3 regions of the Streptomyces sp. 5-10 genome follow, and region 3 is predicted to be linked to each of the others. Evidence: riboswitches for the same ligand, from Rfam matches in the RefSeq annotation. Region 3 holds a riboswitch; each other region holds the start of a gene.

Region 1 (7,301 bases), on a different contig from region 3:
AAAGGCCAGCAGCACCAGCACACCGGTCAGCAGCACATTCCAGGTGAAGATGGGCATGCGGAACATCGTCATGCCGGGGGCGCGCATGCAGATGATCGTGGTGATGAAGTTGACCGAGCCGAGGATGGTGCCGAAGCCGGACAGGGCCAGACCCATGATCCACATGTCCGCGCCCGCACCGGGCGAGCGGACCGCGTCCGACAGCGGGGAGTAGGCGAACCAGCCGAAGTCGGCCGCGCCCTGCGGGGTCAGGAACCCGCCCACCGCGATCAGCGAACCGAAGAGGTACAGCCAGTACGCCAGCATGTTCAGCCGCGGGAACGCCACATCGGGCGCACCGATCTGCAGCGGCATGATCCAGTTGGCGAACCCCGCGAACAGCGGGGTGGCGAACATCAGCAGCATGATCGTGCCATGCATGGTGAACGCCTGGTTGAACTGCTCGTTCGACATGATCTGGATACCCGGCCGGGCCAGCTCGGCGCGCATCAGCAGCGCCATCACCCCGCCGATGCAGAAGAAGGCGAACGAGGTGACCAGGTAGAGCGTGCCGATCGTCTTGTGATCGGTGGTGGTCAGCCATTTCACGGCCGTGGCCCCCGGCCCGGGGCGGCGCGACGGCGGGGCGGCCGGCGCCGCCGCGACAACGGTGTTGTTCCTCATGACCGCTAGGTGTCCGACACCCCGTGGATCGTCACTCCGACGGCCGGTCAGAATTGCCCGCCGAGAGGTGTGATGATCCGTGGTGTGCCGGACACCTTCGGATCATGAGCACCGACGACGCCTTCGACGCCGCCTACCGTGAGCATTACTGGGCGGTCAGCCGTTTTGTGGCACGGCGCCTGGACGATCAGGCATGGGACGTCGAGGAAGTGGTCGCCGAGGTCTTCGCGGTGGCCTGGCGGCGCCGGGCCGAACTGCCCGAGTCACCACTGCCGTGGCTGTACGGAGTGGCCCGGCACTGTCTGGCCAACACGGTGCGCGGCAAGGGCCGTTACCGCCGGCTGCTGGTCAAGCTGGGCCACCACGAGGTGACGCGCGGCGGGCGCACCGTGGCCAGCCCGGACGCGGAGCGGCCGGGCTCCTGGGTGCTGGAGGCGCTGTCCCGACTCGCCGAGGCCGACCAGGAGGTGCTGCGGCTGACGGCGTGGGAGGAGCTGACCGTCGAGGAGCTCAGCACCGTGCTGGGGTGCGGCCGGTCCGCCGCGGCGATGCGGCTGCACCGGGCGCGGCGGCGGCTGCGGGAGCAGATAGAGACCCTGCGCCGGGACGAACGGGTCTCGCTGGGGTGCACGAGCGGCAAGGGCGACAGGGCCCAGAGGGCTGACAGGGCCGACAAGGATGGACACGCATGACCGACGAACTGGATCTGCTCCGCGAGGCCAACCCCGTGTCCGCCGACAGCGGCCCCTGGCGGGACCGGCCGCTGGACGGGCGGGCCGAGCTGCTGCTGCGGCGGCTGCCGTCCCGGGACCGGCGGCGCCGTACCGTCCGGCGGCGCGCGGTCTGGGGCCTGGGGGCCGCGGCGGCCGCGACGGTCGTCGCCCTGGCGCTGACCGTCTCGGGCACCGGCTCCTCCCCCGCCGTGGCCGCGCCCAGGCCACTGCCGCTGGTGGCGCATGCCTCCCGGGCGGACGTACCGCTCGCCGAGATCGTCCGGCGGACGCGGGCGGCGGCCGAGGAGTCCCCGGGGAAGAGCGAGCGGGGCAGCCATTTCCAGAGCTGGGCGCTGGGCATGAAGTCGGGCGAGGACGCGGTGACGCTGCCCCGGGAGTCGCTGACCCGCTGGAACGCGGACGGCAGCGGTTCCACGCTGGAGGTGGCCACCGATCCGCGCCATCCGGGCCGCCCGGTGATCGAGGACGGCCCCCCGCCGCGCACGGTCCACGACGGCAAGGTGCTGAGCGAGGACCACTATCCGCCCGGGATCTACGGCGCCAACCAGAGCTACTTCGAGGACCCTCCGGCCGGTGCCTCGGCGCTGCGCGCGTATCTCGCCGTCTGGTCCCCGGGCGCGGACCGCGATCCGGTGGAGCTGCTCTCGGCCATCCAGTCCTTCCTCAGGGTGTGGACCCCGGGACCGCGCCAGCGGGCGGACATCGTCACCCTGCTGTCCGGGATCGAGGGGATGCGCCCGGCGGGCAAGGTCACCGACCGGCTCGGCCGGGAGGGGCAGGGATTCCGGTTCACCGGCACCCCCGGGGGCCGTTACCTGATCGTCCTCGACCCGGACGACGGCCGGGTGCTGGACGTCGAGGAGACGGTCACCGAGGACGATCCCGAGTACCGGGTGAAGGCGGGCGATGTGATGTCCTACACGGCCTACATGTCCTGACCGGGCACATCGGGAGCGGCGGGGGCGCATCTGACGCGGGCGGGCGTCAGGCGTCCTCCCGCTGGCAGTGGGGGCACCACAGGCTGGTCCGCCCCGCGATCCGGCCGTGGCGCAGCGGATTGCCGCAGCGGGGGCAGTGCGGGTCCGGATCGTCGCGCCGCCCGGTGAGCCAGTCCGGGTCGTCCGGCACCCGCCCCGCCCGCACCGAGGCGCGCAGCACCTCGCGCAGCGCGCCGTGGAGCCGATCGCGCTCGTCGTCGGTCAGCGCGTTCGCCTGCCGCCGCGGATGGATCCGGGCGTGCCACAGGATCTCGTCGCCGAGCAGATTGCCGAGTCCGGCGATCACGGCCTGGTCGGTCAGTGTGGCCTTGACGCGTCCGCGCCGCCCCGCCAGCAGCCGGTCCAGATCGGCCCGGCTCAGCGAGAGCGCGTCAGGGCCCTGATCGCCGATGATCCGGTCGATGTCGCCGTCGGTGGCGGCGAGCCAGATGCCCTGGAGTTTGCGCTGGTCCTCGTAGCCGAGGCGGTGGCCGTCGTCGAGGTCGAAGGCGACGCGCTGGAACCGGCCGGCCGGTTCGGACTCCGCCCCGCAGACCAGCCGCCCGGTCATGCCGAAGTGCAGCACGACCGTGGGCCCGTCGGTGGGGGCGATCAGCCACTTGCCGTGGCGGCGCGGTGCCGCGAAGCGGCGGCCCTTGAGGTCACGCTTCAGCCGCTGTGCGGTCACCCCGTGCAGCACCCCCGGATCGGCCACCTCCGCCCGCTCGACGCGGCGGCCCTGGGCGCAGGAGGCCAGCGTCCGCCGGAATCCCTCGACGTCCGGAAGCTCGGGCATAGCGTCAGGCTACGCCCGGGGCTTCCGTCATGCGTTGTGGAGGGCGCACCCGTTCGGGGGTCTTCATCGGATAAAGTACCGAATTATGCGATTCATGCGCGTCGCCTCGGGGGGGAGCGGTCGCAGCCAGACGCTGTTCGCGATCACACGGTGTCTGCCGTTCCTGGTCCTGGCGGCGGTGCTCGGCATCGAGCTCTCCCCCGCGCACACCCTCTACACCGGCCCCCTGCTCTCCCCGGCGCCGGCGCTGGCGGCGGTGACCATGGGGCCGGTCGGCACCGTCGGGGTGGCGTTGCTGGCGGGCGTCGTCAGCGCGATCACCGCCACCCACAACGACGCCTGGGGCACCCCACAGGTGTACATGAATCTGCTGGCCCTGCTGGTGGTGGCGGTGGCGAGCGTGGCGACCAGCGCGGTGCGGGTGCGCCGGGACCGCGAGCTGACCCATATCCGCCGGATCGCCGAGGTGTCCCAGAACGTGGTGCTGCGGCCGCTGCCCGCCCGGATGGGCGTGGTGAACACGGCCAGCGTCTATCTGGCGGCCGAGCGCGGTGCGCAGATCGGCGGGGACCTCTACGAGGCGATGTGCACCCGCTACGGAGTGCGGCTGATCGTCGGCGATGTACGGGGAAAGGGGCTGGCCGCGGTGCGGTCCGCCGCGGCCGTCGTGGGCGCCTTCCGGGAGGCGGTGCACTACGAGCGGGACCTCGCCGAGGTGATGCACCGCTGTGCGGCCGCGCTGGCGCGCGAGTACGAGCTGCTGGACCGCTCCCAGCTGCAGGACCCACAGGAGCTGGAGGAGCAGTTCGTCACCGTGCTCCTCGCCCAGGTGACGGACGAGTCGCTGGTCCAGCTGATCAACCGCGGCCATCCGCCGCCCCTGGTGATGCGCGAGCGCAAGGTGCGCTCCCTGGACCCGGCGCGCCCGCTGCCGCCCCTCGGCCTCGAGGAGTTCCTCGGCCCTCCCGCGATCGGCGTCGAGACCTTTCCGTTCCTGCCCGGTGACCGGCTGTTGCTGCACACCGACGGGGTGGTCGAGGCCCGCAACGACGACAACGAGTTCTTTCCGCTGCACCGGACCATGGAGACGCTGGACGGCGCCACCCCGGCCGAGTACCTGGACCGGCTGCGCCACGCCCTGGTCCGGCACACCGAGGGACGGCTCGCGGACGACGCGGCCATGGTCCTCGTCGAGCGGGACACCGGCGGCGCTGACCGGTCGTTCCGCTGAGCCGATCGCGCCGCCTTACGAGCCGGTCGCGCCAGGGCGCCGTGCATCCGCCGTGCCATCGGCCGGTGTTGGCCACTTCGGCATGGGTTGACGCCCTCGCGGAGCGCGACGACACTGTCAGGGACGGTCACGATTGTCAGCGCCCACCGTGCGGAACCCCCGCTCAGGTGGGTCATCGGCCCCGGCTCGTTGACAGGCAACCCTTCTCCCGCGACGGGGTGCCCCCGGGTGACGACCAGGTTTCGTCGGCGTGGACGGGACAAGCGCGGTCTCGCTGCCTCGCGAGCCCCCGATGATGGGATCGGTGGAGATGCCCAGGACCGACAGCCACGGGGACGGCGCCCGCCGGCGTCCCCGGCCGTTGTCCCCGCCGCTCCGCCGTCTCCGCCTCCTGACCAGGCGGCTCCACATCGATCTGCTGCGCATCTGCAGCGCCTCCAGTCCAGCCGTCTGAGTCGGCCCGAGCCGACACGGTCACCGAGCGCGGCCCCGCGCGCCGGGGGCCGGGTGCGTGTCCCGGCACCGTCCCGGCGAGTGCCCCGCGCGGGCTTCTCTTCCGTTGCGCCATCGGCGCCGCCCTCACCCGGCGGGGCCGGGGCTTTTCGTCACCTGCTTGGAGAGCCATGTCCGAGACGTTTCCGCTCAGTTCAGGTCCTGCCTCTCTTCTCGACCCCGACCCCTGCTCGGCCGGCCCCCGGATCGCCCCGCCCACACCACCGCACCGCTTCCGCAGCCGCATCGGCGTCGACCTCGCCGGTGGCTTCTATCCGGTGCCGCATCGCTACCGCCTCTACCTCTCCGCGAACTGTCCGCTCTCCCTGCGCGTCTCCATCACCCTCGATCTGCTCGGGCTGCGGGACACCGTGGCCACCACCCTCGTCGGGCTCCCGGACGACACCCCCGAGGCGTACGCCGCACTGCGCGGGGCCTACGAGGCCACCTGGCACCGCTACGGCGGACCGGTGGACGCGCCCGCGCTGTGCGACGGCTGGACCGGACGTGTCGTCAGCAATCACACGCCCGACATCCTGCGCGACCTCGCCGGCCATCTGAGCGACGGCAGCGGAGCCGGACGCCCCCGGCTGCGCCCGGCGGCCCTCGCCACGGAGATCGACGCCCTCCGGGACCTGCTCGACGCGGACATCACCCACGCCGCCCGGCAGGCCGGGACGGCGCCCGAGGCGGAGTGCCGGGACGCGGCGCTGGAGCGGCTGCTGACCGCCCTCGGCCGGCTCGACCGCGGGCTGACGGCCGCGCCGTACGCCCTGGGCGAGGAGCTGACCGCCGCCGATGTGGACCTGTGGGTGGCCCTCGTCCAGCTGGACACCGAGCACCGGCCCCTCCTGGACGCCGACGCGGCCGACCGGGTCTCCCGCCATGGGCAGCTGCGCGCCTATGTGCGGCGGCTGCACGCCCACCCGGCCTTCCACACCACGCTTCCGGAGGCCGTCCAGGACGAGGTCTCCTGAGAGGGGACATCGCTCCGGTGGTGGCGCACCGCCGCCTCCAGCGCCGGTATCCCGAGGTCGATCAGCGGGCGCTCAGGAGAGCGCGGCCCGGGCGTCGCCGAACTCGCCCATCGCCCCGGCCACGATGGCCTCCAGGCGGGCGTGGTGGGCGCCGCGCCAGTAGACCCGCCCACAGACCGTGCAGCGCGCGAAGACGTCGTACGTGCGCCGGGTGCCGTGCTGGAGCTGCTCCCGGACCGTCTCCTTGTCGGCGTCCTCCAGCGGCCCGTTGCAGGCGGTGCAGCGGGTCCAGGGCGCCAGGCCCGGGGTGAACCGGCCGAGGACGTCGCGCAGTTGCTCATCGGGCCGGTCGCTGTAGACATACGCCCCGGCCCACAGCTCGCGGCGGCGCAGCAGCCCCCGGTCGCGGGAGAGCAGCACCCGGCGCTGGGCGGCGGAGCGCGCGGCCAGCTCGGGGTCGCCGATGTCCTCGCTCTCGTACGCGGCGTCCACGCCCAGCAGCCGCAGCCGCCGCGCGAGCGTGCCCAGGTGCACATCGAGCAGGAAGCGCAGCGGCGCGCCCGGCACCCGCTGCGGGCGGACGACCGGGTGGACCTCCACGGTCTCCCCCGCGCCCGGCACATGCGAGACGGCGGTCTCCTCGCCGTTCACCAGCAGCCTGCCGACCTCGGTGAGCGGCACCCCGAGCGACTCGACCACATGGCCGAGGGTGGAGATGCCGTCGGTGACGACGGCCGTCCGGGCGCGGCGCCGCTCGGGAGCGGCGAAGAAGCGCAGTTCAGGGGCGAGGCTGACGTGGATCTCGGGTCCATTCACACCGCCAGCATGCCAGGCGCCCCCGGCCCGGGGCGACGGCGTTCCGGGGCCGTTGACGATCATGGGGGCGGCCTTCGTCGGCGGGCCCGGGTCGCGTGATCGCGGGCCGGGGCGTCACTCCGGCGGCGCGGCCGCCCTGGCCCGGTCGCGGCGCCGCTTGCGGCGCCATGCCACCATCCGCAGATAGTCCTCGTGCAGCACCCGCCCGACGAGCGCACCGCCGAAGACCACGTAACCGACGCCGACCAGCCAGGACTGGACGACCAGGACGGTGCCGACCGGGCCGTAGGAGACCGTGCTGGAGGCGATCAGCGGGGAGAACACCAGCTGGGAGAAGACCCGCAGCCCCAGCAGCCCGACGCTGGTGGCCAGCGCGCCGGGCAGCAGGGCGCCCCAGCTGATCCGCCCGCCGAGCAGCAGCCGCTGCGACCACCAGAAGAAGAGCACCGTGCCCACCACCGCCACCAGCACCCGGGAGACGCCGGGCGCCAGATGGGCGGAGAGCAGCAGATAGCAGATCAGCACCACGAGCCACACCAGATGGCGCCAGACGGTGTGCCAGCGGCCGGCCGGCAGCTCCCACACCTTCTCGTAGCCCACCTGGAGCACCGTGCC
Region 2 (7,301 bases), on a different contig from region 3:
ACGGTCTGGAGCAGGGCCACGCCACCACCGGCGACGATGCCCTCCTCGACGGCGGCCTTGGCGTTGCGCACCGCGTCCTCGATGCGGTGCTTGCGCTCCTTGAGCTCCACCTCGGTGGCGGCACCGGCCTTGATGACGGCCACCCCGCCGGCCAGCTTCGCCAGGCGCTCCTGGAGCTTCTCGCGGTCGTAGTCCGAGTCCGAGGACTCGATCTCGGCGCGGATCTGGTTGACGCGGCCCTGCACCTGGTCGGTGTCGCCGGCGCCGTCCACGATGGTGGTCTCGTCCTTGGTGACCGTGACCTTGCGGGCACGGCCGAGCAGGTCGAGACCGGCGTTCTCCAGCTTGAGGCCGACCTCCTCGGAGATGACGGTGCCACCGGTGAGGATGGCGATGTCGCCGAGCATGGCCTTACGGCGGTCACCGAAGCCCGGGGCCTTGACGGCGACGGACTTGAAGGTGCCACGGATCTTGTTGACGACCAGGGTCGCCAGGGCCTCGCCCTCGACGTCCTCGGCGATGATCAGCAGCGGCTTGCCCGACTGCATGACCTTCTCGAGCAGCGGGAGGAGGTCCTTCACGCTGCTGATCTTGGAGTTGACGATCAGGATGTACGGGTCGTCGAGCGACGCCTCCATACGCTCCATGTCCGTCGCGAAGTACGGGGAGATGTAGCCCTTGTCGAAGCGCATGCCCTCGGTGAGCTCGAGCTCGAGCCCGAAGGTCTGCGACTCCTCGACGGTGATGACACCTTCCTTGCCGACCTTGTCCATCGCCTCGGCGATGAGCTCACCGATCTGGGTGTCGGCGGCGGAGATGGAGGCGGTGGAGGCGATCTGCTCCTTGGTCTCTACGTCCTTGGCCTGCTCGAGGAGCTGGGCGGAGACGGCCTCGACGGCCTTCTCGATACCGCGCTTGAGCGCCATCGGGTTGGCGCCCGCGGCGACGTTGCGGAGACCCTCCTTGACCAGCGCCTGGGCGAGGACGGTCGCGGTCGTCGTGCCGTCACCGGCGACGTCGTCCGTCTTCTTCGCGACCTCCTTGACCAGCTCGGCGCCGATCTTCTCGTACGCGTCCTCGAGCTCGATCTCCTTGGCGATGGACACACCATCGTTGGTGATCGTGGGGGCGCCCCACTTCTTCTCGAGGACGACGTTACGGCCCTTGGGGCCGAGGGTGACCTTGACGGCGTCGGCGAGCTGGTTCATCCCGCGCTCGAGGCCGCGCCGCGCCTCCTCGTCGAACGCGATGATCTTGGCCATGTGAAGTGGTCCTCCCAGAGACGGGGTGGATTGCTCCGGACCGCGCTGGCGCCCGCGACGGACGGCCTGCCTGCCCCGCGGTTCCTTGCCCCGCATGGCCTGGCGGGCCTCACCGACCCGGTCCTTCTGTCACTCTCAACGTCAGAGTGCTAACGCCAATGATTAGCACTCGGACCTATAGAGTGCAAGCGCCCGAAGGGCGTACAGGCCCGTAGGGCGTCCTTGAGGGGCAGGCGGCGGCCGGGCGACGGGTGGGCGCGAGCGGCATTGCACGCGTGCGCCTCTTGTCCAACCCCTTGATGATCAGCTCGGACATGCCGAAGGGTCCGTACCCCGTCAGGGACACGGACCCTTCTGACTGTTCGTTTCAGCTGCGTCGCGTCGGCGCGTCAGCCTACGGCCACGCGGACCATGTCGGCCTGCGGGCCCTTCTGGCCCTGCGAGATCTCGAACTCGACCCGCTGGCCTTCCTCGAGGGTGCGGTACCCGTCCATCTGGATCGCGCTGTAGTGGACGAACACGTCCGCACCACCGTCGACCGCGATGAAGCCGTACCCCTTCTCCGCGTTGAACCACTTGACGGTGCCCTGAGCCATTCCTAACTCCCCTATTGCTGGCCCTTGCGCAGGACCGCACTCCGCGGACCCGGGTCAGACCTCACCCCCCGGATGTGGGGGGTGTGCGCCGGAACGCGTCGACCGCCGCTGAATGTATCCGTCCCAACGCCCTCTGCAACAGGTCAATCGGACGAGAATTCTGGGCACGGCCGAACGGTTAAAAGTGAGGAATTATGTGAAGTTCGGGCAAGCCGGGCCGGACATAAGGAACCAACCCGACAATTCGCGCTCACACTTTACGCACAACTTGACGAGTTCTCATATGTGGCTCCGACCCCGGAGCCGCCGGGGAATCCGGGCAACTGTATCGCGATTCCACACACGGAATCGCCCCGTCCGGTTGTCCCCGGACGGGGCGATGCCAAAGGTGAGGAGGGGGACGCGGGGTCAGCAGCCGCCCGCGACCGCCGGGATGATCGAGATCCCGGCGCCGTCCGGGGTCGCCGTGGCCAGGCCGTCGGCGAAGCGGACGTCGTCGTCGTTGACGTAGACGTTCACGAAGCGGCGGAGCTTGCCGGTGTCGTCCAGGACGCGGGCCGAGATGCCCGCGTGGTTCTTCTCCAGGTCCGCCAGGACCTCGGCGAGGGTCGCGCCCTCGGCGGAGACCTCGGCCTGACCGCCGGTGTAGGTGCGCAGGATGGTCGGGATTCGGACGTTGACGCTCATGCGAGGCCAGCCTCTCGGAACGAGTCAAGGGTGGGGCGGATGATGGCGGAGGGACCCGTCGTGGGGGCCACCGCGTCGAGGGTCTTGAGGCCGTCGCCGGTGTTGAGCACGACGGTCGTCAGGGACGGGTCGAGCAGACCGTCCTCGATCAGCTTCTTGGTCACGCCGACGGTCACGCCGCCCGCGGTCTCCGCGAAGATCCCCTCGGTGCGGGCCAGCAGCTTGATGGCGTCGACGATCTGCTCGTCGTTCACGTCCTCCACCGCGCCGCCCGTACGGCGGGCGATGTCCAGGACGTAGGGGCCGTCCGCGGGGTTGCCGATGGCCAGCGACTTGGCGATGGTCCGCGGCTTCTGCGGCCGGACGACGTCATGGCCGGCCTTGTAGGCGGTGGAGACCGGGGAGCAGCCCTCGGCCTGGGCGCCGAAGATCTTGTAGGGCCTGTCCTCGACCAGACCGATCGCGATCAGCTCCTTCAGCCCCTTGTCGATCTTGGTGAGCTGGGAGCCGGAGGCGATCGGGATGACGATCTGGTCCGGCAGCCGCCAGCCGAGCTGCTCGCAGATCTCGTACGCCAGGGTCTTGGAGCCCTCGCCGTAGTACGGCCGCAGATTGACGTTGACGAAGCCCCAGCCCTCGCCCGCCGGGTCGCCGATCAGCTCGCTGCAGAAGCGGTTGACGTCGTCGTAGGTGCCCTCGATGCCGACCAGCTCGCCGCCGTAGACCGCGGCCATGACGACCTTGCCCGCCTCCAGGTCGTGCGGGATGAAGACGCAGGAGCGGAAGCCCGCGCGGGCGGCCGCGGCGCCCACCGCGCCGGCGAGGTTGCCGGTGGAGGAGCAGGAGAGGGTGGTGAAGCCGAAGGTGCGGGCGGCCTGGACGGCGATGGCGACGACCCGGTCCTTGAAGGAGTGGGTCGGGTTCCCGGAGTCGTCCTTGATGTGCAGCTCACCGGTGACGCCGAGCTCACGGGCGAGGTTGTCGGCCTTGACCAGCTTGGTGAAGCCGGGGTTCAGGCTCGGCAGATCCGCCACGTCCGCCGGGACGGGCAGCAGCGGGGCGTAGCGCCAGATGCTGTTCGGACCGGCCTCGATGCGCCGGCGCAGCCCCTCCGGATCGCCGGCCGGGAGCTCGTACGCGACCTCGAGGGGCCCGAAACAGGCCTCGCACGCGAAGATCGGGCCCAGTTCGAACCGCTCACCGCACTCCCGGCAGGACAATGCGACGGCGGGGCCGAAGGCGCCGGAGGGGGAGGGGGAGGAAGTGGTTGAGCTTTCTACTGACTGCACAGCCATGGATGGCGAGGCCCTTTCTCCTCATCTTCCTCGCGACGCACTTCGCCACGAGACGGAATTGGCACCTTCCCGAGCTGGGAGCCTCGCTGCGGAATGCGAGATCAGCTGGAGGGTTGCCGGGGCTTCAACGGGCCGTTCCCTCTGCCCCTCTGGATGAGCGGTATGGCACCGGGCGGACCCGGGGCGTTTGTCGGCACCAGCGTCGTCGGGTACGTCGGTACGTCGGTAAACACCGAGGTCGACCCCGACATACGACGGCCATGTGCGTTGTTCAAGACTGTAACCGAAGGCCCGGATGGTTGAGCTAGCCGTCCGATGCGCGAGATGGATCACAGCGATCACGCAGGGGAGACACACAGGTGCTGGATGAGGTGGAGCGCTGGCTGAAGCGTCGCTCCTGGTCTGCCGACGACCGTCCGCTGGACCGCCTGCTGGCCGCGAAGCGGGCCGCGGCGACGACGGTGAGCGTGGTCCTGCCCGCCCTGAACGAGGAGGCCACGGTCGGCGAGATCGCCGGAACGATCCGGCGTGAGCTGATGGGCGAGGCGACGCCGCTGGTGGACGAGCTGGTGGTGCTGGACTCCGGCTCCACGGACCGCACCGCCGAGGTCGCCGCGGCGGCGGGCGCCACCGTCGTCCCCCGCGACTCGCTGCTGCCCCGGCTGCCCGCGCTGCCCGGCAAGGGCGAGGTGCTGTGGCGGTCCCTGCTCGCCACGAGCGGCGACATCGTCTGCTTCATCGACGCCGACCTGCGGGAATTCGAGCCGCGCTTCGTCTCGGGAATCGTCGGTCCGCTGCTGACCGACCCCACGCTTGAGCTGGTGAAGGGCATGTACGACCGCCCGCTCGGCGAGGTGGCGGGCCAGGGCGGCCGGGTCACCGAGCTGGTCGCCCGCCCGCTGCTGAATCTGCACTGGCCCCAGCTGGCCGGGTTCGTCCAGCCGCTGGGCGGGGAGTACGCGGCGCGCCGTTCGCTGCTGGAGCGGCTGCCCTTCCCGGTCGGCTACGGCGTCGAGCTGGGGCTGCTGGTCGACGCGCTGCACACGGTGGGGCTCGACGCGCTCGGCCAGGTGGACATCGGGGTGCGCAAACACCGCCACCAGGACGGGCAGGCGCTCGGCCGGATGGCGGCCGCGATCTACCGCACCGCGCAGCTGCGGCTGGCCCGGGGCCACTTGGTGCGGCCACGGCTGACCCAGTTCGACCGGGGCGAGAACGGCTTCGAGCCGCGTACGACGGCGGTGGACACCGAGGAGCGGCCGCCGATGATCGAGATACCGGAGTACACGGCGCGGCGCGCGGCGTGACGCGGGGCTGCGGCGCGGCGTGACGCGGAGCTGCGGCTCGGCGTGACGCGGGCTGCGGCTCGGCGCGCACCGGACCCGGACGCGGAGGGATGGCGTCCTGCACTGACGTGGCCGGAACCGGAATAGCACCTACGGGGCAAGAAACCGTACGTACGTTTGCGCGGGGCCGTGCCTGGCTAGGCTCGCGACATGGCAGTTCCGCGCACCGCCCCGATCCTGGTCGCGTCCAACCGCGGCCCGGTCTCGTACACCCTGGGCGAGGACGGCTCGCTCACCGCCCGGCGCGGCGGTGGCGGGCTGGTCTCCGGGCTCAGCGCGATCGGCCCCGACGCGGGCGCGGTGTGGGTGTGCGCGGCGCTCGGCGAGGGCGACCGCGAGGCGGCCCGGCGCGCCGGGGCGAGCCATCTGAACCCCGGTGACACCGGCGGCCAGCAGGTGCGGATGCTCGACATCGCGCCGGACGTCTTCGCCGCGGCGTACAACGGCGTCGCCAATTCGGTGCTGTGGTTCGTCCACCACCTGCTCTACCAGACCCCGGTCGAGCCGGTCTTCGACGCGGAGTTCGCCGAGCAGTGGGCGGCCTACGAGAGCTATAACGCGGCCTTCGCGGACGCGCTCGCCCAGGAGGCGGTGGACAACGCCGTCGTCCTGGTGCAGGACTACCACCTGGCGCTGGTGCCCGCGATGCTCCGCGAGCGCCGCCCCGATCTGCGGATCGGCCACTTCTCCCACACCCCATGGGCCCCGCCGGACTACTACCGGCTGCTGCCGGACGACGTCGCGGCGGGTGTGCTGCGCGGCATCCTCGGCGGCGACCGCGCCGCGTTCCTCACCGAGCGCTGGGCCACCGCCTTCGCCGACTGCTGCGCGGCGGTGCTGGGCGCGGAGATCGTCCGGGAAGGTGACGGCGAGGGCGGGGGCGGCGTGGCGACGGCCGTGCGCTTCGAGGGCCGGGAGACCCGGCTGGGCGTCCACGGCCTGGGCGCCGACGCGGACTTCCTGCGGGAGCGTTCGCGCCGGCCCGATGTGGACGAACGGCTGAGCGCTCTGCGGGCGCAGATCGGGCCGGGCCGGAAGTCGATCGTCCGGGTGGACCGCACCGAGCTGTCCAAGAACATCGTGCGCGGGCTGCTGGCCTACCGGCGGCTGCTGGAGACCCGCCCCGAGTGGCGCGAGCGCGTGGTGCACGTGGCCTTCGCCTACCCCTCGCGCCAGGACCTCGCGGTCTACCGCGACTACACCGAGCGGGTGCGGCGGATCGCGGAGGAGATCAACGACGAGTACGGCACGGACGGCTGGACCCCGGTCGCCCTCCATGTGAAGGACGACTTCGCCCGGTCGCTCGCGGCCTACCGGCTGGCGGACGTGGCCCTGGTCAACCCCATCCGGGACGGGATGAACCTGGTGGCCAAGGAGGTCCCGGTGGTCTCCGAGCGGGGATGCGCGCTGGTGCTGTCCCGGGAGGCGGGCGCGTACGCCGAGCTGGGCGAGGACGCGCTGGTGGTGAACCCGTACGACGTGGAGGGCACGGCCCGGGCGCTCCACGAGGCGCTGCGCATGAGCGACGGCGAGCGCGCGGACCGCACGAAGCGGCTCGCCGCCGCGGCGACCGCGCTACCGCCACAGGCATGGTTCTTGGCGCAGCTGCGGGCGCTGTGATGGCTTCGGGGTGACGGGTCCTGGGGTGATGGGTCCTGGGGTGATGGGCTTCCGGGGCGGCGGGTTCCCGGGGTGACGAGCGCGGTCCGGGCGCCGAGCCCGGGGCCGGGCCCGGATGCCGGACCCGGGCGCCAGGCACGACCTGGGCGCCGGACGTGATCCGGGCGCCGGGCACGACGTAGGCGCCGGGCGCGACCCGGGCGGCAAGCGCGACCGAGGCGCCGGGCGCGACCCGGGTGGCAAGCGTGACCGAGGCGCCGGGCGCGACCCGGGCCGCTGTCCCGCCCGCCGAGCCCTACGCGGCTTCGCCGCTGACCGCGTTCGCCAGGGCCGACAGCAGGTCCACCACGCCCGCCGGGCCGTCGACCACCAGGTCGGCCCGCTTGGCGAGCTCGGTCACTTCCGTGCTGCCGCTGCACACCAGCAGCCCCGGCACGCCCTCCTCGCGCAGCCGTTCCACCGCCGCGAACGCGGCCAGGTCGCCCAGGTCGTCGC
Region 3 (7,301 bases):
TCGGCGTCACCGGCCGCACCGGGGTCACCGGTCCGCTCCACCACCTGTCACCGCTCCGTTCTCAGGCGCTCTGGCCGGTGCTCGGACGATCCACGAGTTCGACCTGGTCGACCGCGTTGCACCAGCGACAACGCACTGACTCAATGGTCTCACTGAGCACCTCGCGTTCCTCGACTCTGGGTTCCCCCGCCAAGTCGAGATGCACATACTCCACGGCTCTGGTCGAGCGGGTCACATCGAACCGGGTGAGATTGCCGCACAGTGTGCAACGCCAGCGGGTCTGGGCGGTCGGCAGGGGCACGGCCATGGTTGCGGGTCCTCGCTTCTCGGCTCGTCGGCGGCGTCCTGTAACCCTACGGCCTGAGCCCTGACCCGTGCCGGGCCCGTCCAGCCCCCACGACCCGGCGGAGCGCGGCGAGGCGCTCTGTGGAGGTTGCGCCCGGTACGGAATGATCTGCCCATGATCGAGACGTCGTCGGGGCGCCACCGCCCCTGGATGGCGGGGCCCGGCCGCCCCTGGATGACGTACGGCCTGATCGTCAGCTGCTGCCTGATCTTCGTCCTCGGACCGGCCTCGGGGCTCAACCCCGGCTATGGCTCGGGCGGGCGGCTGGTGGAGGCCCAGTCCGCGTACTTCGAGCGCTGGGGGGTGGTGCCCAGCGCCCTGTGGAGCGGCGACCCCGATCAGCCGCTCGCCCCGCTGACCGCGCTGTTCGTGCACGGCAACTGGCTGCATCTGCTCGGCAACATGCTGTTCCTCTACGTCTTCGGGGCGATGACCGAGGAGCGGATGGGCCGTTTCCAGTTCGCCGTCTTCTACCTCGCCACGGGCTATCTGGCGCTGCTCGGTTACGCCGCCGCGCACGCCGACTCGGCCCAGTCCCTGGTGGGCGCCTCCGGGGCCATCTCCGGGGTGCTCGGCGCCTTTCTGTGGCTGTTTCCCCGGGCCCGGGTGACCAGCCTCTTCCCGTTCCTGTTCTTCCTCCCGCTGCGCTTTCCGGCCTGGGCGGTGCTGATCTTCTGGGTGGCCCTCCAGTGGCTGGCCGCCCGGGAGGCCGACGACCGCCCCGGCGTCGCCTATCTCGCCCATCTCGTGGGCTTCACGCTCGGCTTTCTCTATGCGTGGGCCCGGTTCGGGTGGAGGGCTAGAGTGGGCGGCGCAGCCAGGCCCAGTGAGGGAGAAAGCCAGCCGTGATCACTTCGATCGTGCTCATCAAGACCAACGTGGACCAGATCCCGGAGACCGCCGAGAAGATCGCCGCGCTGGAGGGTGTGAGCGAGGTCTACTCGGTCACCGGCGCGCACGATCTGATCGCGATGGTGCGGGTGGCCCGGCACGACGACCTGGCGGACATCATCACCGGCCAGATCAGCAAGCTGCCGGGGGTGGCCTCGACCGAGACCCACATCGCCTTCCGGACGTACTCGCAGCACGACCTGGAGGCGGCGTTCGCGATCGGCCTGGACGGCTAGGGCCGAAAGCGGGGCTCCACCCCAACCCCCCGACCAGACGACCCGGACACACACCCGGCCACCCGCCGGGCCGGCGCGCCGACCGCGATCAGCTCGCCGGTGCAGGTGTTCACGGCGGCGGCGGCCGGCTCGTCGACCTTCCGGGGTCCAGGGGCGGGGCCCCTGGTTGTGGGGAGGGGCGGGGAGGGGAAAGAGCCCCCGCAGGGCCCGGCGCCCCGAACTGCTGGGCCAGGCGCCTCAGCCGCGGGCCGGGACGCAGCGGCCGTCTTCGGTGCGGTAGCTCCAGCGGGCGCCGTCGCGTACCAGCTCCTTCACGGCGCCCACGAACCGCTCCACATGCTCGTCCGGGGTGCCCGCCCCGAAGCTGACCCGGATCGCGTTCAGCGACCGCTCCCCCGGCGCGGCCTCGGGCGCGCCGCACTCGCCCGGCTCGTCGGGCTCGCTGTCCAGCAGGGTGCGGACCAGCGGATGGGCGCAGAACAGCCCGTCGCGTACGCCGATGCCGTACTCCGCGGAGAGCGCGGCCGCGAAGTGGGAGCTGTTCCAGCCCTCCACCACGAACGACAGCACGCCGACCCGGGGCGCGTCGTCGCCGAAGAGCGAGAGCACCCGCACCTCGGGCACCTCGGCCAGCCCCGCCCGCACCTTCTCGATCAGCTGCCGCTCACGGGCGACCAGACCCTCGAAACCGGCCTCGGTCAGCGCCTTGCACGCCGACGCGATCGCGTAGACACCGATGACGTTCGGCGAGCCCGCCTCGTGCCGGGCGGCGGTGGTGTGCCACTCGACGTCGACGCCGCCGTCGTCCCTGCGCGTGACCTTACGGCTGGCGCCGCCGCCCGCCAGATACGGCCGGGCCTCCCGCAGCCAGTCCGCCCGCCCGGCCAGCACCCCGGCCCCGAAGGGCGCGTACAGCTTGTGCCCGGAGAAGGCCACCCAGTCCACGTCCGCCGCCGCGATGTCCACGGGGTGGTGCGGGGCCAGTTGCGCGGCGTCCAGGACGATACGGGCGCCGTGGGCGTGCGCGGCCGCGGCCAGCTCCCGCACCGGCCACAGCTCGCCGGTCACATTGGACGCGCCGGTCACGCAGACCAGCGCCGGGCCCTCAGCGCGCCCCGCGAGCGCCTTCTCCAGCGTCTCCACCGCCTGCCGCGGGGAGCGCGGGGCGCTGAGGTAGCGGACGGTGACGTCCTCCCGCTGCTCCCACGGCAGCAGCGAGGCGTGGTGCTCGGTCTCGAAGACGAAGACCTCGGTGCCGCGGGGCGCCACGGCGGCCAGGAGGTTGAGCGAATCGGTGGTGGAGCGGGTGAAGACGACCTGGTCGTCCTCGCGGCAGCCGAGGAAGGCGGCGACATCCTTACGGCTGTTCTCGAAGAGGTCGGTGGACAGCTGCGAGAGGTAGCCCGCCCCGCGGTGCACGCTGCCGTAGTACGGCGCGTAGGCGGCGATGTCGTCCCAGACCCGCCGCAGCGCGGGGGCGCTGGCGGCGTAGTCGAGCGCCGCGTAGGTCACCTCGCCGCCGGTGACCAGGGGCACCAGGACATCGCTGCCCAGCACGGGCAGCGGTTCACAGGCGGCGACGGAGGAGGCGGTGGAGGCGGAGGCGGCGGTGGAGGCAGAGACGGAAGCGGTGGCGGCAGGGCGCGCGGACATGGCGAAGTCTCCCGAAGGGGTCGAAGGAATGCGTGACGCGCACGGAAACGGCGGCGTCGAGCCAGCCGTCAGGGCGCGGAGAATCGCTCGACGCACGGCCGCACCGCGCGGAGCACATGGAGGAGAGACGGGGCCGCTCGGCCCTAGCGCATTCGCTGCATCACGGAAGAACTCCCTCGACCACCAGGACCCCTAGTGCGAGGGGTCCGCGCTTGCCGCCGGCCTCGCTGCCTGGCGGCCTGGTCATCACCCGGGGCACCCCGCCACGGACGGAGGGTTGCCGGACAGCGGGCCGGGGCCGTAGTCGCTGTCGCTCGTGACCTGGGCAGGAGTATGCCATGTCAGGCGTCGGCGCCCACGCCCTGTCCGCATCCCGGACAGACCATGGGCGCCGTAAGGGGCCCGCGTAGGGATGTCCGGCGGACCACAGGGCGGGGCCCGCACACCAATGCTTTCCCCTCCCCGCCCCTCCCCGATACCAAGGGCTCCGCCCCTGGACCCCGTGGCGGAGCTCCGCCACGCGGCGGAGCCGCATGGCGATGCCGTGGGAAGAGAGGCAGAGCCCCGGTCCGGGGTCTGGCTAGGCGTGGGTGGCCCGGACCCATCGCTCCAGGACGTCCCGCGCCGCGCCCGAGTCGATCGACTCGGCGGCCCGCGCCACCCCCGCCCCGATCCGGTCCGTCAGGGGCTTGTCCCCCGGCTCCCGCTCGAGCGCCACAAGCGCCGCCGCCGAGTTCAGCAGCACCGCGTCCCGGACCGGGCCCCGCTCGCCCGCCAGCAGCCGCCGGGCCACATCCGCGTTGTACGAGGCGTCCGCGCCCCGCAAGGCCTCCACGGGGGCCCGCTCGACGCCCACGTCCCGGGGGTCGAAGGTCTCCTGGCGCACGGCGCCGCCCCGGACCTCCCACACCTGGGAGGTCGTGGTCACGGTGAGCTCGTCCAGCCCGTCGTCGCCCCGGACGACCAGCGCGGAGGAGCCCCGCTCGGCCAGCACCCCGGCGATGATGGGCGCCATACGGGCATCGGCGACCCCGGTCGCCTGGCAGGTGACCTTCGCCGGATTGGTCAGCGGGCCGAGCAGGTTGAACGGGGTGGCGACGCCCAGTTCGCGCCGGGCCGAGGCGACATGCCGCAGCGACGGGTGGAACTTCACCGCGAAGCAGAAGGTGATCCCCGCCTCCTCGGCGACCTCGACCACCCGCTCGGGGGTGATGTCCAGATTGACGCCGAGCTTCTCCAGCACGTCGGAGGCGCCGCTGGCGGAGGACGCGGCGCGGTTGCCGTGCTTGACCACCCGCGCGCCCGTACCGGCGACGACCAGCGCGGACATGGTGGAGATGTTGACCGTCTTGGCGCGGTCGCCGCCGGTGCCCACGATGTCCACGGTCTCCCCGGGCACCTCGATCACCCGAGCGTGCTCGTACATGGCCCGCACCAGACCGGCCACCTCGGAGACCGTCTCGCCCTTGGCGCGCAGCGCGATCGCGAAACCGGCGATCTGCGCGTCGGTGGCCTCGCCCCGCATGATCCGGTCCATGGCCCAGGCGGTGTCGTCGGCATCGAGGTCCCGGCCGGCGATCAGCGAGCTCAGTACGTCCGGCCAGGTGCGGGCCGTCGCGGTGCTGTCGCCTCCGGCGGGGGTCACAACGTCCATGGTCCGCTCCTGGATCCGTGGGGGTGGGCAGGGAAGGGTCCGCGCACTTCAGCGGCCCGTCGCAAGCCTATCGGCAGCACGGCCGGGGCCCCGGCCGGACCGTGCGGTCCGGGCCGGGGCCCTGGTGGCGTGGCGTCGCTGTATGGAGAAACCGGTCACTGAAGAGGTACCGGGAGGTACCGGGAGATCAGTGGTGGCCGTGGCCGCTGGTGATCTCGTGGTACTCCTCGCGGGTCGGCTTCGGAATGACGTTGTTCTCGCCGTAGTAGCCCTTGGAGAGCTTCGAACGGAGCTTCTGAGAACGCTTTATCTTCCGCTTGACCCCGTTCTCGTCGACCTCCGGGCCGATCTCGTAGGGCTCGGGCTGCTCGTGCTGGGTGAGCGTGTGCAGCTGCTCCTGCGCGAGCGGCTCGTGGACCTCGATGAACTCACCGTGCGGCAGCCGCTTGATGATGCCGGTCTCACGGCCGTGCAGCACCTTGTCCCTGTCACGCCGCTGGAGGCCGAGGCAGATCCGCTTGGTGGCGATGAACGCCAGGACCGGGCCGACGAAGAAGGCGATCCGCACGAACCACGTGATCGAGTTGATCGACAGGTGGAAGTGGGTGGCCCACAGGTCGTTACCGCCACCGACCAGCATCACGAAGTACGCGGTCATCCAGGCGACGCCGAAGGCCGTACGGGTCGGGGCGTTGCGCGGGCGGTCCAGGATGTGGTGCTCACGCTTGTCGCCGGTGATCCAGGACTCGATGAACGGGTAGAGCCCGATCGCGAACAGGACCAGCGGGAAGAGCACGATCGGGATGAACACGCCCAGGACGAGCGTGTGGCCCCAGGCGGTGATCTCCCAGCCGGGCATCACCCGGACCAGACCCTCGGCGAAGCCCATGTACCAGTCGGGCTGGGCGCCGGTGGACACCTGGTCGGGCCGGTAGGGGCCGATGGTCCAGATCGGGTTGATGGTCGCGATCGCGGAGAGGGCCGCGATCACACCGAAGACCAGGAAGAAGAAGCCGCCCGCCTTGGCCATGTAGACCGGCAGCAGAGGCATGCCGACGACGTTCTTCTCGGTCTTTCCGGCCCCGGGGTACTGCGTGTGCTTGTGGTAGAAGACCAGGATCAGGTGCGCCACCAGCAGGCCGAGCATGATGCCCGGCAGCAGCAGGACGTGGACCGGGTAGAGCCTCGCGATGAGGTCCGTGCCGGGGAACTCGCCGCCGAAGACGAACATCGAGATGTAGGTGCCGACCACCGGGATCGACAGGAACACACCCTCGATGAACCGCAGACCGGTGCCGGAGAGCAGGTCGTCGGGGAGCGAGTAGCCGGTGAAGCCGGTCAGCATGCCGAGGAAGAACAGCAGGAAGCCGAACAGCCAGTTGATCTCACGCGGCTTGCGGAACGCACCGGTGAAGAACACGCGCATCATGTGCGTGAACATGCCAGCGAGGAAGACCAGCGCGGCCCAGTGGTGGATCTGCCGGATCAGCAGACCGCCCCGCACCTCGAAGCTGATGTCGAGTGTCGACTGGAACGCCTCGGACATCCGCACGCCCTGCATCGGGACGTACGGGCCCTCGTAGGTGACCTCCGCCATGCTGGGGTGGAAGAACAGCGTCAGGTACACACCCGTGAGGATGATGATGATGAAGCTGTAGAGGCAGACCTCGCCCAGCATGAAGGACCAGTGGTCCGGGAAGATCTTGCGCATATTGGCCTTGGCCAGGCTGTAGATGCCCAGCCGGCCGTCGGCCCAGTCCGCGACGCGCTCACCCGCGGGCGCTTTGCCGCGGCGCTGCGCGGCGCCGTCGCTTGTAGTACTCATCCGCGCTCCCAGTAAGCAGGACCGACGGGCTCCGAGAAGTCGCCCATGGCTTCGAGGTACCCCTGGTCGTTGGCCCTGATCCGCAGCTGCGGCAGCGCGTGACCGGCCGGACCGAAGATCACTCGGCCACCGTCGGAGAGGTCGAAGGTCGACTGGTGGCAGGGGCACAGGACGTGGTGCGTCTGCTGCTCATAGAGGTTGATCGGGCAGCCGACGTGGGTGCAGATCTTGGAGAACGCGACGATGCCCTCGTGCGACCAGTCCAGTTCGCGCTTGTCCTTGATGTTCTCCGGCTGGAGCCGGACCAGCATCAGGGCGGCCTTGGCGATCTCCGTCTGGAAGTCGTGCTGCTCCTCGCTCATGCCCTCGGGCATGGCGAAGGTGAGCGAGCCGACGGCGATGTCCTCGGGGCGCAGCGGCTGCATGGTGTTGTAGTTGAGCAGCTTCTTGCCCTTGGCCCACTTGGTGTGCCGGAGCTTGGTGCCGGGCATCGGGCCGAGGTCGCGCAGCAGCACGACGCCGGAGAGCGGCACCAGCGCGAGCGCGCCGAAGAGGGTGTTGCGGGCCAGCTTGCGACGGCCGAAGCCGGACTCCTTGGCGCCGGCGGCGAAATCCTCGAGGACCTTGGACTTCACCTCGGGGCTGGCCTCGATGGGGTGGCGCTCGTCGGCGATCTCCACATCGGACATCAGGGTG

What was found. Region 3 has a riboswitch for S-adenosylmethionine ahead of IEJ02_RS27425 (aminotransferase class V-fold PLP-dependent enzyme). Riboswitches for the same ligand answer to the same signal wherever they lie in the genome.
Region 1: linked by a shared signal. The riboswitch ahead of IEJ02_RS23540 (glutathione S-transferase C-terminal domain-containing protein) and the one ahead of IEJ02_RS27425 (aminotransferase class V-fold PLP-dependent enzyme) in region 3 are both predicted to bind S-adenosylmethionine.
Region 2: linked by a shared signal. The riboswitch ahead of thrC (threonine synthase) and the one ahead of IEJ02_RS27425 (aminotransferase class V-fold PLP-dependent enzyme) in region 3 are both predicted to bind S-adenosylmethionine.

Annotation. Positions count from the first base shown of each region.
Region 1 covers NZ_JACVYG010000022.1:7,530-14,830, reverse strand. The annotation lists gene ctaD (aa3-type cytochrome oxidase subunit I) at 1-663, opposite strand, end outside; gene IEJ02_RS23560 (RNA polymerase sigma factor) at 768-1,355, shown strand; gene IEJ02_RS23555 (CU044_5270 family protein) at 1,352-2,335, shown strand; gene IEJ02_RS23550 (Fpg/Nei family DNA glycosylase) at 2,382-3,170, opposite strand; gene IEJ02_RS23545 (PP2C family protein-serine/threonine phosphatase) at 3,256-4,401, shown strand; SAM riboswitch class IV at 4,527-4,673, shown strand; gene IEJ02_RS23540 (glutathione S-transferase C-terminal domain-containing protein) at 5,025-5,870, shown strand; gene IEJ02_RS23535 (Mut7-C RNAse domain-containing protein) at 5,943-6,686, opposite strand; gene IEJ02_RS23530 (YhjD/YihY/BrkB family envelope integrity protein) at 6,801-7,301, opposite strand, start outside.
Region 2 covers NZ_JACVYG010000083.1:3,656-10,956, forward strand. The annotation lists gene groL (chaperonin GroEL) at 1-1,262, opposite strand, end outside; gene IEJ02_RS45130 (cold-shock protein) at 1,652-1,858, opposite strand; gene IEJ02_RS45135 (MoaD/ThiS family protein) at 2,267-2,545, opposite strand; gene thrC (threonine synthase) at 2,542-3,840, opposite strand; SAM riboswitch class I at 3,859-4,000, opposite strand; gene IEJ02_RS45145 (glucosyl-3-phosphoglycerate synthase) at 4,200-5,147, shown strand; gene IEJ02_RS45150 (alpha,alpha-trehalose-phosphate synthase (UDP-forming)) at 5,337-6,806, shown strand; gene otsB (trehalose-phosphatase) at 7,102-7,301, opposite strand, start outside.
Region 3 covers NZ_JACVYG010000028.1:30,530-37,830, reverse strand. The annotation lists gene IEJ02_RS27445 (NYN domain-containing protein) at 1-44, opposite strand, end outside; gene IEJ02_RS27440 (hypothetical protein) at 62-307, opposite strand; gene IEJ02_RS27435 (rhomboid family intramembrane serine protease) at 461-1,195, shown strand; gene IEJ02_RS27430 (Lrp/AsnC ligand binding domain-containing protein) at 1,192-1,473, shown strand; gene IEJ02_RS27425 (aminotransferase class V-fold PLP-dependent enzyme) at 1,711-3,126, opposite strand; SAM riboswitch class IV at 3,330-3,448, opposite strand; gene trpD (anthranilate phosphoribosyltransferase) at 3,707-4,780, opposite strand; gene qcrB (cytochrome bc1 complex cytochrome b subunit) at 4,968-6,605, opposite strand; gene qcrA (cytochrome bc1 complex Rieske iron-sulfur subunit) at 6,602-7,301, opposite strand, start outside.